DNA from 2 places in the Mesorhizobium sp. WSM4821 genome. Region 2 is predicted to be linked to the other one. Evidence: riboswitches for the same ligand, from Rfam matches in the RefSeq annotation. Region 2 holds a riboswitch; the other holds the start of a gene.

Region 1 (8,483 bases), 1.6 Mb from region 2:
GACGCCGACCTGATGATCAAAATCAGCGACCCGAAAGCCGTGGCGGCAATCCTCGTCAAGGCCATTCCCGAGCAGAAGAGCCAGATCAAGACCGGTTTTGCCGGATTGGCGCTGCTTGGCAACGAACCGTCGATGCCCCTGAAGATCGTCAAGGGCAAGACCTCGCTCGGTTTCATCCCGCTGGGCAAGATCAGCCCGGTCGATTAGACCATGATCCCGAACCGAAGGTCAGTGAAGCAAAAAGTGGGACCCAGTTTTTGCGTCGCTGACCTTTGGTTCGGAAAAAGAACATGATCAAACAGGAAGATAGATGAACAGCCCGGTGAAGCTCCTCAGTGTTGGCGCGCTGACGCTCGATACGATCCTTGGCGTCGACACGCTTCCGACACGTCAGGGCAAGTTCATCGCGTCCGACGGCGTACAGATCGCCTCGGGCATGGCTTCGAGCGCAGCCTGCGCCGCACGCCGCCTCGGCGCCGACGTATCGCTGTGGGCGAGCGCGGGGGACGACCCAGTCGGCGATCAGCTGGTCGCCGGGATCGAGGCCGAGGGCGTCGATTGCAGCCTTGTCCGGCGCGTCACCGGTGCGCGGTCGGCGCTGTCGGCCATCTTGGTCGATACTCATGGCGAGCGCATCATCGTTCCCTTCTACGACAGGCGGGCACAGGCCGACCCCGAGGCGCTGCCTGTCCGCGACCTGTCGGTATTCGATGCCGTCATGGTCGACGTGCGCTGGCCGGGCGCCGCGGCTCTGGCCCTTGCTGCGGCGCGCGCAATCGGCCGTCCGGCCATACTGGATGCCGACACCGCGCCACGCGACGTGCTGGAACGCCTGTTTCCGCTGGCCTCGCACATCGTCGCATCGGAGCCGGCGGCGCTCATCCTCTGCGGCGAGGAGCAAACCCCGCAAAAGGCCTGTGAAACGCTGGCCAGACGCACCGATGCGTTCGTCGCCGTGACGGGCGGCGCGGCGGGAAGCTGGTGGTTCGACCGCTCGGTGGGGTCCGTGCGCCATGTCGCAGCGCCAGGCATCAAGGCCGTGGATACGCTTGCCGCCGGCGACGTGTTTCACGGCGCCTTCGCCGTCGGACTGGCGGAAGCCATGCCGATCGAACTGGCATTGCGCTTTGCCAGCGCCGCCGCCGCGCTCAAATGCCTGCGCTTCGGCGGCAGGCTCGGCGCACCGGACAGGGCCGAGACGCTGGCGATGATGGCGGCACACTGGCCGGCCTGAGACTGGCCGGTCTGAGAGAGCCTACCCCTTTACAGGGTGCTCGACTGCCTGCCGGCCAAAGTCCGGCGCGTCGATGTCCTGGCCGGCCTCGATGATCGAGCGGCGGACGGCGCGGGTGCGGGTGAACAGGTCGAACAGCTTTTCGCCGTCGCCCCAGCGGATCGCCCGCTGCAGCGACGCCAGATCTTCCGAGAACCGCGCCAGCATCTCGAGGATGGCATCCTTGTTGTGCAGGCAGACATCCCGCCACATGGTCGGGTCGGAGGCGGCAAGGCGGGTGAAGTCGCGAAAGCCGGAGGCCGAATATTTGATGACTTCGGACTTGGTCACCGACTGCAGATCGTCGGCGGTGCCGACGATGTTGTAGGCGATGATGTGCGGCAGATGCGAGACGATGGCCAGCGTCATGTCGTGATGCTGGGGATCCATCGTGTCGATGTTGGAGCCGCAGCGGCGCCAGAATTCCGAAAGCTTTTCCAAGGCTGCCGGATCGGTGCCGGGCAACGGCGTGAAGATGCACCAGCGGTTTTCGAACAGCTCGGCAAAGCCGGCGTCCGGGCCTGATTTTTCAGTGCCGGCCAACGGATGGCCGGGAATGAAATGCACGCCATCAGGCACATGCGGCCCAATCTGCGCGATGACCGACGCCTTGGTCGAACCGACATCGGTGAGAATGGCGCCCTGCTTCAGCGCCGGCGCGATTTCCTCGGCAACCTCGCCCGAAGAGCCGACCGGTACCGAGACGATGATCAGGTCGGCATCGCGGACCGCCTCTTTCGCGTCCATCGTGTAGGAGCAGCCTAGGCCGAGTTCGCTTGCCCGCGCCAGCGTCGTTTTGCTGCGCGTCGAGATGGCAACGTGGCGGGCAAGGCCTTCGCGACGGATGACGCGGGCCAGCGACGAGCCGATGAGGCCGATGCCGACCAGCGCGATCTTTTCGAACATCGGTGATGTCATTGCTTCAGCTTTTCAAAAATGTCGTGAGGGCGGCTACAACGCCGCGATTGGCCTCTTCGGTGCCGATGCTCATGCGCAGTGCATTCGGGAAGCCGTAGCCGGAAACGCGCCGCAATATGTAGCCGCGCGCGGCGAGGTAATTGTCCGCAGCTTCAGCCGAATGTTTTTTGTCCTCGGGAAAGTGGATGAGGACGAAATTGCCGACGCTCGGCGTCACCCGCAGCCCGAGCCTGGTCAATTCCTCGCTCACCCATGGCAGCCAGGTCTCGTTATGCGCCACGCTGCGCTCGACATGGGCACGGTCGCGGATCGCGGCAATGCCGGCCTCGATCGCCGTCGCGTTGACGTTGAAGGGACCGCGCACACGGTTGATCGCGTCGATGACATGCATCGGCGCGTACATCCAGCCGACCCGCGCGCCTCCCAAGCCGAGCTTGGAGAAGGTGCGGGTCATGACCACGTTTTCCGCGCCAGCCACAAGTTCGACGCCAGCTTCATAGTCGTTGCGGCGGACATATTCGGCATAGGCAGCATCCAGCACCAGAAGCACATTCCGGGGCAGGCCGGCATGCAGGCGGCGCACCTCCTGGAACGGCAGATAGGTACCAGTCGGGTTGTTGGGATTGGCGAGGAAAATGATCCTGGTGCGCGGTGTCACGGCGGCGAGGATCGCGTCGACGTCGGCCCGCTCATTGGTTTCCTTGACCGACACCGGAACGGCACCTGCCGACTGAATGTAGATCTTGTAGACCATGAAGCCGTGTTCGGTGATGACGGCTTCATCGCCGGGCGCGAGATAGGTCTGCGCAAGCAGGCCCAGAATCTCGTCGGAACCATTGGAACAGATGATGTTCGCCGGATTGAGGCCATGCACCTCGGCGATCGCCTCCCTAAGGCGCCTGGCGGTGCCGTCGGGATAGATGTCGAGCCTGGCAGCGACGTCGCGCGCGGCCTCTATGGCCTTCGGCGAGGGGCCGAGAGGGTTCTCGTTCGACGACAATTTGTGGACCTTGGCGACACCGGCCGGCGCCGTGCTTTTGCCCGGCACATAGGCTTCGATGTCCATGATCCCCGCGCGGGGCGTTGGACGTGCCTGATCCGATGCCTGGTTCATATTGCAAAAATCCGTCGAGAACGCTTCCACCCAGGAAGCCGCAGCGGAAATACAAGCCGCGGCCTGGAATGTCGAGAGGCGGCAATCATGGGTGAGCGGCTGGCCGTTGACGCCGGGGCGCGCCGGTCCTAGAAGAGAGGCGAAATCCCGTGGTGATTTGGCCGGTCGGCTTGCAGCCACGTTAAACAACTCGCTAAAGGGCCGTTTGCATCCTGTAACCGGCTTTGCGAAGGCAATGCCGGTTTTTTATTGTCCGCAACCGGCCGGACAATTGCATCGGCCCGAAAATCGGTTCTGATTTTCGGAAAGCGCGATGGGTTAGTGTAAGAGGGACGCGATGGTCGCGCTGCGCGCTAAAAGAACCAACAACGAGGCCGACGAGCCGTCGAGCCCGGTGTTGCGTTTCGGTGCCGACAAGCCGCTCAAGCTCGACGCCGGCACGCTGTTGTCGCCGTTTCAGATCGCCTACAAGACCTACGGCACGCTCAACGAAGCCCGCTCCAACGCGATCCTCGTCTGCCATGCGCTGACCGGCGACCAGCATGTCGCCAGCACCAATCCGGTGACCGGCAAGCCGGGCTGGTGGGAAGTGCTGATCGGCCCCGGCAGGATCATCGACACCAACCGCTTCTTCGTCATCTGCTCCAACGTTATCGGCGGCTGCCTCGGCTCCACCGGCCCCGCCTCGACCAACCCCGCCACCGGCAAGCCTTACGGGCTCGACCTGCCGATCATCACTATCCGCGACATGGTTCGGGCGCAGTTGATGCTGGTCGACCATTTCGGCATCGACAAACTATTCTCGGTGCTCGGCGGGTCGATGGGCGGCATGCAGGTGCTGCAGTGGGCGTCGAGCTATCCGGAGCGCGTTTTCTCGGCGTTGCCGATCGCCACCGGCGCGCGCCATTCCTCGCAGAACATCGCTTTCCATGAGGTCGGCCGGCAAGCGGTGATGGCTGATCCGGACTGGCATGGCGGCAAATATTTCGAGCATGGCAAGCGCCCGGAAAAAGGACTGGCGGTGGCGCGCATGGCCGCTCACATCACCTATCTGTCGGAGGCGGCCTTGCACCGGAAATTCGGCCGCAACCTTCAGGACCGTGAAGCGCTCACCTTCGGTTTCGACGCGGATTTCCAGATCGAAAGTTATCTGCGCCATCAGGGCATGACCTTCGTCGACCGTTTCGACGCCAATTCCTATCTCTACATGACCAGGGCAATGGACTATTTCGACCTCGCCGCCGACCATGGCGGACGGCTGGCCGACGCCTTCGCCGGCAACAAGACCCGTTTTTGCCTGGTCTCCTTCACTAGCGACTGGCTGTTCCCGACCGAGGAGAGCCGCTCGGTCGTTCACGCGCTGAACGCGGCCGGCGCCTCGGTATCCTTCGTCGAGATCGAGACCGATCGCGGCCACGACGCCTTCCTGCTCGACGAGCCGGAGCTGTTTGCCGCCATCAACGGCTTCATCGCCTCGGCGGCCCGCGCCAGGGGGCTCAGCGCATGATCTCGAAAGGGCGCAGGCGTTCCGGATCGGCATCATGCGCCAGGCATCAGCGCATGACCCCGAAAAGTTGCAGACTTTTCGGATCGGGATCATGCGCAGCGGAAGAGGCACGACCATGAGTGTCAACCATGCCCAGCGCGTCGACCTCGAAGTCGTCGCCGATCTCATCCCGGCGCAGTCGCGGGTGCTCGACGTCGGCTCCGGCGACGGGCTGCTGCTCGAATTGCTGCAGGCAACGAAGCAGGTCGACGGCCGCGGGATGGAACTGTCGCAGCGCGGCGTCAACGAATGCGTGGCGCGCGGCCTGTCGGTCATCCAGGGCGACGCCGACAAGGACCTCGAATTCTATCCCGACAAGGGTTTTGATTTCGTCGTTCTCTCGCAGACCTTGCAGGCGACCCGCAACCCAAAGCTGGTGCTCGACGAGTTGCTCAGGATCGGCAAGCACGCCATCGTCTCCTTCCCCAATTTCGGCCACTGGCGGGTGCGCCTCTCGCTGTTTCTCGACGGGCGCATGCCGGTAACCAAGGACCTGCCCTATTCCTGGTACGACACGCCCAACATCCATTTCTGCACCATCCGCGATTTCGTCAATCTCTGCGACGAGCTCGGCGCAACGGTGGAAAAGGCAACCGCGCTCGACGCCAACGGCCAGAAGATCGGCCTCTCGATGCCGTGGTGGTTCTGGAATTTCTTTGGCCAGCAAGCGGTGTTCCTGCTGAGGCGTTAGGAATTGCTCGGGCCGATCCTTCCTCACTCAAGAACGTCGGTGGCCTTGTGCGGATGCCTGACGCCGTCGACGAAGAACACATCGGACCGGGAATTGTCGGTACGCAGCGGCAATATCTCCTGATAGGCGGGCGAGTGGTACCATCCGCGCGCCTGCTGCAAGTCTGGAAACTCGATGATGACGAGATGCCCCGGCCAGATGTTTTCAACCACGTCCACCTCGCTGCCATGGACAATGAATCGCCCGTCAAACGGCTCCAGCGTGGCATCGATCTTCTGCAGGTATTCGACAATTTGCGGCCCCGGCGCAACCTGGTGCATATGGGCGACGGCATAAGCGGTCATGGCTGCGCTCCCTGGTGGTTTCGAAGCCGAACTACCGGCTTGATGGAAGCAGTCTGCCGAGACGTTGCGCAGTGGTCGATTACCCCTGAGGTAATAACAATGAATACAAGAACCGCCCCGACTTCCCGGCACTATGTTACCGGTCAAGCTCCGGAAAATAGGGATCGGAAAAGAACCGCCGGTCGCGCTCGCCTTGCAAACAGTCGACCGGTGCTGCCGCATCGATCCGGGTCGTCCCGGGATTGGCCCCGGGATTGGTCAACGGATCGGCAACACCGCTGACCTCGAGCACCAGCTTGCGGCGTATGGCGGTCACGAATTCGGACGCGGCATAGACCGGCAGCACGAAGGAGCCGGGCCCGCCGGTAACGCACTGGGCATAATATTGGTCGAGATGGCTGAAGCTGGGCGACGGGCTGATCAGGATCGGCAGGCCGTTGATGACGATGTCGTTTGCCACCGCGGCGTCGCGCGTCGTGGTGACGGGCATCCCGATATTGTTGGGGCCGTCGCCTGAGATGTCTATGACGCGGCGTTTGCTCTCGAAAGCGGTTCCATCGAAAAGCTCCGCGCCGAAGGCGAGCGCACCGGAAATCGAGGTGCCGCGAAAACTCCTGAACGGGCGGGCTTCGATCTTGTCGGCGAAAGCGTCGGCGCTTCCTGCACCGTCGACGACCTGCCAGGCAATGACAGCATCGTCGCGGACAGTGCCAGCCCATTCGAAATAGGCGAGCGCAATGCGGCCGGTCGCACCCGAACGCACCGCGTTGATGAAGTCGGGGTGGCGCAGCGCCTCGACATAACCGGCGCGCTGCAGGGCGAATTCCCTTTCGTCCATCGAGTGCGAAATGTCGACCGCCAGCACCAATTCGACATCCACGGCAATGGTGTCGGCGGGCGCGGCCAGCGGTGCTGCCTGGGCGCAGGCAAGGCAGGCAAGCAGGCCAATGCATGTCGCCCAAAAGTGCGCAGCGGTTTTGGGGTAACGACATGCATAGAAACAAGACTTAAAGCGTCGCATGAATCCTTCAATGGGACGCGCTTTAAGCGCGTCAAGCATGGTCTAACGCCGCGGACGTCCGAACGATAAGGCAATCTTTCGCTGCGATCACGGCGAAATAAAGCTTGGCTGCGTATGACCGCTATTCCTCTTGATAGGCTGGGGCGAGGGCCGGGGGTGGCTCGATCGCGCCGGCCTTGACACGGACTGGCTTGAGAGCGGGTCGGTCGACGTCTTTCACGATCGTCAATGAGCGCGGAAAGAATTCAATGTTGTGCTGGCCACGGCCGATATTGAGGATCGCGGCGCCGGCAAGACGCGCCTTCAGCATCGACAGCACCCGCCTCAGCGTCGCACCGTCGAACGTATCCAGAGCCTCGTCGATAATCACCCATTTCGGCCGCCGCAAGGCGAGCCGGGCAAAGGCAAGCAGACGTTGCTCGTCTACGCCCAGTTCACGCTCCCAGCGCGCGGAGCGGTCGAGCGAGGACGACAGGCGCTCGAGACCGACCTCGGCAAGCAGCGCTGAGATCTCGGCATCGTCCGCCGTCCTGTCGGCATGGTTGAGCACCTCGCGCAGCGTGCCTAGCGGGAAATAGGGGGTGCGCGGAACGAAGGCGAGCACCGCTCCGGCCGGCATGCCGATACGCCCGCTTCCCCACGGCCACAGACCGGCAAGGGCGCGAAAGAGCAGCGTCTTGCCGGCGCGCGGCTCTCCCGTGATCATGACGCGCTCGCCGGCGCGGATTTCGACATGCGGCTCGGCAAGTTTCGTGCACCCATCCGGCGACGCAACCTCGAGCGCCTCGAATGTCAGGCTGTCGTTTGGGTTCTCGCCGAACGCGATGCGCCTTTCGGTGTGGTGAAGTACGTCGGTTTCGCCAAGCGCAATGCGGAAGTCGGCGACCCGCATCAGCGTGGCCCGCCAATCGGCGATGCCGCCGATATTGTTGATGAACCAGCGCAGCGACGAGTGGACCTGGTTGAAGGCGCCGACCGCCATCATCAGCCCGCCGAAGCTGATATCGCCGGCGAAATAGACCGGCGCCGCGACCAGGATCGGCGCAACGACAGTGATCCAGCCATAGGTATCGGTCACCCAGGCAAGATTGATTTGCGCGCTGTAGATGCGCCGCATGGCGCCGAGCAGGCTTCCAAGGTCGAACTCAAGCCGTCGTTTCGCGTCAGCCTCGCCATGCGCAAGCGCGATGGCATCGACATTCTCGTTGACGCGGACCACCGAGGACCGCAGCTCCGCTTCACGCGTATAGCGGTCGTTGTTGAAGCGGATGAGCGGCCGTCCGACCAGCCAGCTCAGCCAGGAGGCGGTTCCGGCATAAAGGATCGCGGCCCAAACCATATAGCCCGGAATGGCCAGGGAATAGCCGCCGACATGGAAAACGAAGCCCGAAGACAGCGACCACAGGACGCCGACGAAGGAAACGAGCAGAATGAGCGACTGCAACAGCCCGATGCCGAGACCGGTAGAAAGATCGGAGAGATGCCCGGCATCCTGCTGCATGCGCTGGTCGGGGTTGACGCCGATGGCCCCGGCATTGGCGAGCCGGAAGGCACGGCTCGGCCGCATCCATTCGTC
Region 2 (8,483 bases):
CAAGGGGTTCGGTGAAGCGGTCGATCTCGATGCCGCCTACAAGAAGGGGCGGCTCCTGTCACCGATCAACCATCCCGACCCGGCGCATCTCCACCTCACCGGCACCGGGCTGACGCATCTCGGCTCCGCCGCGACCCGCGATTCCATGCACAAGAAGCTCGACGGCGAAGAGCAACTCACCGATTCCATGAAGATGTTCCGGATGGGGCTGGAAGGCGGCAAGCCGGCCAAGGGCCAGACGGGCGTGCAGCCGGAGTGGTTCTACAAGGGCAACGGCACCATGGCGGTGGCGCCCGGTGCGGCACTGCTGTCGCCCGCCTTCGCCCAGGATGCCGGCGAGGAGCCGGAAATCGCCGGCATCTATGTCATTGGCGACGACGGCGCCCCGTTCCGCGTCGGCTTCACGCTGTCAAACGAGTTTTCCGACCACGTCACCGAGCGCGTAAACTATCTCTTCCTCGCGCATTCCAAGCTGCGCAACGCTTCGTTCGGACCGGAGATCCTGATCGGCGACCTGCCGTCCGATATCAGGGGATCCTCGCGCATCATCCGCGACGGCACGCTGCTATGGGAAAAACCGTTCCTGTCGGGCGAAGCCAACATGTCGCACACCATCGCCAATCTCGAACATCACCACTTCAAATATTCGGCCTTCCGCCAGCCGGGCGACGTGCATGTGCATATGTTCGGCACAGCGACGCTGTCGTTCGCCGACGGCATCAGGACGGAGGCTGGCGACGTTTTCGAGATCGAGGCCAAGGATTTCGGCCTGCCGCTGCGCAACCCGCTCGAAATCGAGCAGCCGGTGAAGGTGGCCGTGAAGGCGCTTTGATCGGGTGTTCTCCCCCTTGAGGGCAGGGGAATCGCATATGGGATTTTTCTGTTGCGTTGAAGGCGGGGAAGGATTCTTGAGAATGGCAGTTTAGCAAAGGAGCGACTGCCATTTCCTGTCTGGATAGTTGTTTTGAGGCGCTGCCTGACCCGCGGGCTGGTAATGCCTCGCATCGGCTTGGCGACATCATGGTGATGATGGTGGCTGCGAGCCTGTGTGGAGCGACGACGGCGACCGAGTTTGCCTTGTTTGCCGAGAACCGCAAGGCGGTGCTTTCGCGGCTGATCGACTATGATAGTGCGCCTAGCCACGACACCTTCTCGCGGTTGCTGCGGCTGATGGACCGGCAGGCGTTCGAACGCGCTTTCGCCGTCTTTGCCGCCGGTTTCGCTCAGGCCGTTGCCGAGACCGATGGTGAAGTCGTGGCACTCGATGGTAAAGCCCTGCGGCGCGCCTACGAGAAAGGGCAGGCTGCCAGCCCGCCACTGACGGTCTCGGCCTTCGCCACCACGACCCGGTTGTGTCTGGCAGCTTCGTCGCCGGGGCTTGGCGAGAACGAGGTCGAGGCGGCGCTGAAAGTTGTCGAACTGATTGATTTGACGGACAAAATCGTTACCGCTGATGCCCTCCACTGCCACCGTCGCATGGCCAAGGCTATCATCGATCGCGGTGCCAATTACGTGCTGGCTTTGAAGGGCAACCGCCGTTATTGGCGACGCCAGGCCGTAGAGCAGTTCGTCCGCTCTATCCCGCAAAGCGCACAAAAGGCCGAGTTCAGCCATGGCCGTGAAGAGTGGCGCCAAGCCGAAGTCATTCCCGCCGAAAAACCTCTCATGCCGGGTCATACCACCTATCTCCGCATCACCACGCGCCGCGGCCAAGACAAGCCGAAAAGCCGTCTGTTCATGGGCTCCAGCCTCCTCACGCCCGAACAGGCGCTCGATATCACAAGGTCCCACTGGCAGATCGAAAACGGCCTCCACTGGATGCTCGATGTTCACTTCGATGAAGACCTTAGCCGTGCCCGAAAAGACAATGCTCCCGCCAACACCGCTATCCTCAACAGGATCGCAAAAAACATCCTGCAGAGCGCCGATCTGCAGAAAGTTCCCATCAGTCACCGTATCAAGAAATGCGCATGGAACGACGACTACCTCATCAACGCTCTGAGCCATATGCGATAGCCCTGCCCTTGAGGGGGAGATGTCACCGAAGGTGACAAAGGGCGTCGTCTCACATAAATGGCCAACGCAGTCTCTCGTGGCGGGCGGTGGCACGTTACGCGCAACGACCCCTCTGGCCTGCCGGACATCTCCCCCTCAATGGGGAAGATTGGCAGTTCCAACCTCAATAAATATCGAAGTCGAAATATTTCGCCTGGATCTTCTTGTAGGTGCCGTCGGCGACAATCGCATCGATGGCGGCGTTGAGCTTCTCGCGCAATGCATTGTCTTCCTGGCGCACGGCGATCCCCGCTTCCGTCTCGGTGCCCTCGACGTCGCCGACCATCTTGCAGCAGCCGTCGCTCGACTTCTTCATCCAGTCCATCAGCACGAACTTGTCCGAAAGGACGGCATCGAGGCGGCCGTTCATCAGATCGGCGACCGCCTCTTCCTGCGTCGGATAGAGTTTCGCCTCGGCGCCGGCCTTGCCATAGACGTCCTGGGCAAAGTCGGCTTGGGTGGTCGAAGCCTGGGCGCCAACTATCTTGCCGGCGAGTGCGGCGGGTTCGGTCGACGCAATATCGGTGTCCTTCAGGGCCACCAGTGAAAGCGGCGTCGTGTAGTATTTGTTGGTGAAGGAGACCTGCTTCTTGCGCTCCTCGGTAATGCTCATGGACGCGATGATGGCGTCGAACTTTCTGGCCTGAAGCGCCGGAATCATGCCGTCCCAGTCCTGGGTGACAAGTTCGCATTCGACCTTCATCTTGGCGCAAAGCGCCTCGGCGATGTCGATATCGAAGCCGACAAGCTTGCCATCCGCGGTCATGGTGTTGAATGGCGGATAGGCGCCTTCGGTGCCGATCTTCAATTTTTCCTGTGCTTGCGCCGACAAGGACCCGGCCGATATCACCAGCATGGCAGCTGTTGCTGCTGATGCGATCCATCTTGAAATCTGCATTTTGTTCCCTTTTCCAGTCACCTTGACGGCTGAGCACAGCCAAGCACGACCCGCAAGGTCAGGCAAGCACGGTCTGATTGTGATGAACGATCAGCGCGCGGCGCGGAAATGCTTGGACAGTTTCAGGCCCTGCGCCTGATAGTTCGAGCCGAGATCGGTGCCGTAGAGTGCCTGCGGCCGCTTCAGCATATGCTCGTAGACCAGCCGCCCGACGATCTGGCCGTGGTCGAGGATGAAAGGCACTTCGTGGCTGCGCACTTCGAGCACCGCCCTGCTGCCGGTGCCGCCGGTCGCCGAGTGGCCAAAACCCGGATCGAAGAAACCGGCATAATGGACACGGAATTCGCCGACCAATGGATCGAAGGGCGTCATCTCGGCGGCATAGAGCGGCGGCACGTGCACCGCCTCCTGGCTGACGAGGATATAGAATTCGTCCGGATCGAGCACCAATTCGCCGGCGCCGCGCTTGTAGAGCGGCTCCCAGAAATCGACGATGTCCTGCGCGGCGCGCTTGTCGACATCGACCAGACCGGTGTGGTGCTTGCCGCGGTAGCCTACCAGGCCGTCCTTGTCGCCATCGAGATCGATTGACAGCGCGATGCCGCCACCGGAAATGTTGGGTGGCTCGGTAGCGACGAGCGTCTCGGCACGGTGCAATTCGTGTAGCTCGCTCTCGGACAAGAGCGCGTTGCCGGTGCGGAACCTGATCTGCGACAGCCGCGAGCCGGCACGAACGACGATCGGAAAGGTTCGCGGGCTAACCTCCAGATAGAGCGGGCCATCGTAGCCGGCAGCGATCTTGTCGAACTCGTGGCCGCGATCGGTCATCACCCGGGTAAAGATGTCGAGCCGTCCGGTGGAGCTCTTCGGATTGGCCGAAGCCGAAATGTTTTCCGGAAGCGCCAGGCACTCGAGCAGCGGCACGATATAGACGCAACCGGTCTCCAGCACCGCACCGTCGGCGAGATTGATTTCGTGCAGCTTCAGTCGGTCGAGTTTTTCAGCAACCCTGTGGTTCGGGCCGGGCAGGAAGGAGGCGCGCACCCGCCAGGCCCTGTCGCCAAGCCTGAGGTCGAGGCTGGCCGGCTGGATCTGGTCGGCATCAAGCGCGCGCCGCGACTTCAGCGCGCCCGACTGGAACAGCGCGGAAATATCCTGATCAGGAAGAATGCCTGTCTGCCGCAAAGTCTGGCTCCGCTCGAAAGGCCGGGCGAGGTCCCTGTTTTGTCGCAGGGTTCCTGCCGCAAAGCTTGGTACAAACCTCTTAATCATGCCGGCAATTGACGCAAGCGCGGTGCAGGTCTAAAGGGTCGTTATCCCGTGGTGATTTGGCCGGTCGGCTTGCAGCCACGTTAAACAAGTCGCTAAAGGACCGTCAGGCCGCAAGGCCGTTTGGACCGGTTGCGACTTTCGCGACCGGTTTTTTTGTGTTTGGACCACTTTTGGTGTTTGGAACAAGGCGATGACGACCATGAAGCGCAACTGGAAGCCTCAGACTGCACTGGTGCATGCGGGAACGCTGCGTTCCGGCTTCGGCGAGACCTCCGAGGCAATGTATCTCACGCAAGGCTATGTCTACGACACGGCGCAAGCGGCGGAAGCGCGCTTCAAGGGCGAGGAGCCAGGCTTCATCTATTCGCGCTACGCCAATCCGACGGTCGACATGTTCGAAAAGCGGATGTGCGCGCTGGAAGGCGCCGAAGATGCCCGCGCCACGGCATCCGGCATGGCGGCGGTGACGGCGGCGTTGCTGTGCAGCGCCAAGGCCGGCGACCATATCGTGGCGGCGCGCGCCCTGTTCGGCTCCTGCCGCTGGGTGGTCGAGACGCTGGCGCCGAGATACGGCATCGAGGCGACGCTGGTCGACGGCACCGACATCGCCAATTGGGAAAAGGCGGTCAGACCCAACACCAAGGTGTTCTTCCTGGAAAGCCCGACCAATCCTACGCTGGAAGTCGTCGATATCGCCGCCGTCGCCTCGCTCGCCAATTCGATCGGCGCGCGGCTGATCGTCGACAATGTCTTCGCCACGCCCTTGCAGCAGAAGCCATTGCAGCTCGGCGCCCATATCGTCGTCTATTCGGCGACCAAGCACATCGATGGCCAGGGGCGCTGTCTCGGCGGCATCATCCTGTCAGACAAGAAGTGGATCGACGAGAACCTGCACGACTATTTCCGCCACACCGGTCCCAGCCTGTCGCCGTTCAACGCCTGGACGCTGCTGAAGGGCCTGGAGACGCTGCCGCTGCGCGTGCGCCAGCAAACGGAAAGTGCCGGCCGGATCGCGGATTTTCTCGCCGCGCGCCCGGAGATTGCCCGTGTCATCTATCCCGGCCGCGCCGATCACCCGCAGGCGGCCGTCGTCAAGAAGCAGATGTCAGGCGGCTCGACGCTGATCTGCCTCGACGTCAAGGGCGGCAAGCAGGCGGCTTTCGCCTTCCAGAACGCGCTGGATATCGTGCTGATCTCCAATAATCTCGGCGACGCCAAGAGCCTGATCACCCATCCGGCGACGACGACGCACAAGAATCTGAGCGACGAGGCACGCGCCGAACTCGGCATCGGGCCGGGCACGCTCAGGCTGTCTGTCGGCCTGGAAGACACCGACGATCTGCTTGCGGACGTCGAGCAGGCATTGAACGCCGCCAAATAGGGATAGGGCGGCTTCAGGCGCCAGACGGTGTCTCTTCCAGCTCCGCGACGGTTTTGGTCTGGATGGTCATTGCATTGCCGCGCCAGTCGACGGCACCGCCGAACCAGCCTCGCGCCCAAATGGCGGGAAGCATCACATCCCGTACGATCATCGCCGGGATCATGCGCAGAGACAGGTGCCAGCCCTTGGCCGAGGCCAGGGCGCATTCCGGGAGATAGGCAGCCATCAGCACGGCAAGGGCGGTTGCCGGCAGACTGAAGCCGGCGCCGGCCGCTGCAACCAGCGCAAGCACCAGCGGCGGCGTCGCGCCGACCAGGACTTCGGGCGCGAAGAACTGCGGGAAGGTGACGCGACGCAAGCGTGCCCAGCGGGCCTGGCGCGACCAGATTTCGCCAAATGTGCGCAAACCGAGCGGCTGCTCGAAGGGCGAGGCGACCAGATTGACGTGCAGCCCGAGCCCGTTGACCAGCTTGGTCGCCGCGGCATCCTCGGCAATCTCGGCGGCAAGCGCGCGGATACCGCCATTGGCTTCGAGCATGGGCTTGTTCCACAACATGCTCTTGCCCTGGGCGAAACCGAGGCCGAGCGCCTCCCCGGTATATTGCCAGCGCGCCTGCAGCGTGTTGAGGAAAGCGCATTCGACCTCCGCCCAGAACCGGTCCGGCCGCGAGCCGATCGGCGTCGAGCAGACAAGGCCGGTGTCCGGCTGCCATGCGGCCATCAGATGCTGAAGATAGTCCTTCGGCATAAGGACGTTGGAATCGGCAAGAACGACCCATTTGTGACGCGCCGCTTGCCAACCCTTGACGCAATTGTTGAGTTTCGGATTGCCGCTGATGCGGTCATCGCCGACGAGCAGCCGGGCCGACACGGCCGGAAAACGGACGATGGCCTTGGTGATCGGTTCGACCACGGGATCGTCGGCATGGGCGACGCAGAAGATGAGTTCATAACGCGGCCAGTCGAGTGAAAAGGCGCGCTCAAGCGTTTCTTCGGTAAACGGCTCGACGCCGCGCGACGGTACGACGATCGACACAGGCGGCGCCATGCCGGTAGGCGGCGCAACCTCGCTTGGCCGCTTCAGCTTCAGCGAGGCGAGCAGGATGCTGGCGAGATTTGAAAGAAGCAGAGCTGTCGAAAGCAGGGCGGCTGTGACTGTCAGTTCCATCGATATCTGGTCACTCCGGAAAAGACCGGCCGCAGGATGGCCGTCTTCAGCAGTTCGGGAGAATGCTGAGTCGCCCGGCTCTGCACACCATCATTGTCATGTGTCACTTAAATGACATTGTTCTTCGGCACCTGCCCTTGAGGTCGGGCAAGGACAGGAAACATCCCGTTGACCAAGCCACGGAGAGCGCCGAAGGTCCCGTTCGCATTGTTTTGGAGTAGCCCATGTATAGCGCCGTTACCCGCAACATCGAAGTGCAGGTCAGGCCGTTCTATCTGGAGGATCGCTCGGAACCGTCGGAGAACCGTTACGTCTGGGGCTACCAGGTGACGATCGACAACCAGTCGGACGAATTCGTGCAGTTGATGTCACGCTACTGGCACATCACCGACGGCACCGGCCGGGTCGAGGAAGTGCGAGGCGCCGGTGTTGTCGGCGACCAGCCCGAACTCAACCCCGGCGATAGCTATCAATATACGTCCGGCTGCCCGCTCTCGACGCCGTCCGGCATCATGGTCGGCCACTACACGATGCGCAACAAGCGGGGTGAGACGTTCGACATCGCCATCCCCGCCTTTTCGCTGGACCTGCCAGGCACGCGGCGCACGGTGAACTGACGGCTAGAGCCTGATCCACCCCGATAGAATCGGGATGGGGCTCTATCTCTTATTGACCATGACCTTTTCCGAAAACCGGTTTCCACATTTCGCTGTCGCGGACCTTCGATTCAGGATCATGGTCTATTGCGCCGCTACAAACTCCGCCGGATCGAAGTCATATTGCTTCGAGCAGAATTCGCAGGCGACGTGAATGCCGCCATCCTCGGTGCTGTCGCTGATCTCCTCGGCGGAAAAGCCTTCGAGGATGCCGCGGATCTTCTCCCTTGAGCATGAGCACTGGTCGGCGACCGGAACGCCGCCGAAGACGCGAACACCATGCTCGTGGAACAGCCGGTAAAGCAGCCGCTCGGCGCCGATCGTAGGGTCGATCAGCTCGGTCGGCTCGATGGTGCCAAGCAACGCCAGCAGTTCCTGCCAGGAATTGTCGGCCGGATCGTGGATCTCCTCGCGTGGATCGCCGTCGCCGCCCGGAAGATCGGGCACACGCATGCGTTCCGGCGATTGCGGCAGGAATTGCGCCAGGATGCCGCCGGCGCGCCACTGCTCGCGCGCGCCGCCGACGCCGGGCGTCAACAGCTTGGCGACCGAAAGCCTGAGGTCGGTCGGGATCTGTTCCGACTGGCGGAAATAGGTGCGCGCGGCCTCCTCCAGCGTCTCGCCATCGAGTTGGACGATGCCCTGGTAGCGCTGCGTGTGGGCGCCCTGGTCGATGGTCAGCGCCAGGACGCCACTGCCGAGCAGCGTCTGCTGCGACGTCTCGCCGGCAGCAGTCAAGGCCTCAAGCCGGTCGGCGTCGAAGCGCGCATAGGCGCGCAACGCATGCGGCGTAGAAAAATCCGCGACCAGCATGTCGACCGGTCCGTCGGTGCGGGTCTGCAGGATGAACTTGCCCTCGAACTTGAGCGAGGTGCCAAGCAGCACCGTCAGCACGCAGGCTCCCGCGAGGAGACGAGCGACCGGTTCGGGATAGTCGTGGCGGCTGAGGATCGCATCAAGCATCGGCCCGAGCTGGACAGTACGGCCGCGCACGTCGAGCGGGCCGACCTCGAAGGGCACGACGTGATCGTCCCCGGCGTAGCCGAATTCGCC

The links. Region 2 has a riboswitch for S-adenosylmethionine ahead of AC0NID_RS02080 (O-succinylhomoserine sulfhydrylase). Riboswitches for the same ligand answer to the same signal wherever they lie in the genome.
Region 1: it holds a riboswitch for S-adenosylmethionine, as region 2 does, so the genes downstream of both, metX (homoserine O-acetyltransferase MetX) here and AC0NID_RS02080 (O-succinylhomoserine sulfhydrylase) in region 2, are expected to answer to the same signal.

What each region holds. Positions count from the first base shown of each region.
Region 1 is NZ_CM148371.1:2,016,123-2,024,605, reverse strand. Features, by position in the region: gene AC0NID_RS09715 (DUF2125 domain-containing protein) at 1-207, shown strand, start outside; gene AC0NID_RS09710 (PfkB family carbohydrate kinase) at 311-1,234, shown strand; gene AC0NID_RS09705 (prephenate/arogenate dehydrogenase family protein) at 1,256-2,191, opposite strand; gene hisC (histidinol-phosphate transaminase) at 2,196-3,305, opposite strand; SAM riboswitch at 3,445-3,522, shown strand; gene metX (homoserine O-acetyltransferase MetX) at 3,643-4,812, shown strand; gene metW (methionine biosynthesis protein MetW) at 4,928-5,542, shown strand; gene AC0NID_RS09685 (DUF1330 domain-containing protein) at 5,566-5,886, opposite strand; gene AC0NID_RS09680 (DUF1194 domain-containing protein) at 6,023-6,907, opposite strand; gene AC0NID_RS09675 (ABC transporter ATP-binding protein/permease) at 7,029-8,483, opposite strand, start outside.
Region 2 is NZ_CM148371.1:459,973-468,455, forward strand. Features, by position in the region: gene araD1 (AraD1 family protein) at 1-832, shown strand, start outside; gene AC0NID_RS02065 (ISAs1 family transposase) at 1,021-2,016, shown strand; gene AC0NID_RS02070 (ABC transporter substrate-binding protein) at 2,180-2,953, opposite strand; gene AC0NID_RS02075 (2'-deoxycytidine 5'-triphosphate deaminase) at 3,044-4,138, opposite strand; SAM riboswitch at 4,264-4,341, shown strand; gene AC0NID_RS02080 (O-succinylhomoserine sulfhydrylase) at 4,416-5,606, shown strand; gene AC0NID_RS02085 (ceramide glucosyltransferase) at 5,620-6,774, opposite strand; gene apaG (Co2+/Mg2+ efflux protein ApaG) at 6,999-7,391, shown strand; gene AC0NID_RS02095 (Hsp33 family molecular chaperone) at 7,515-8,483, opposite strand, start outside.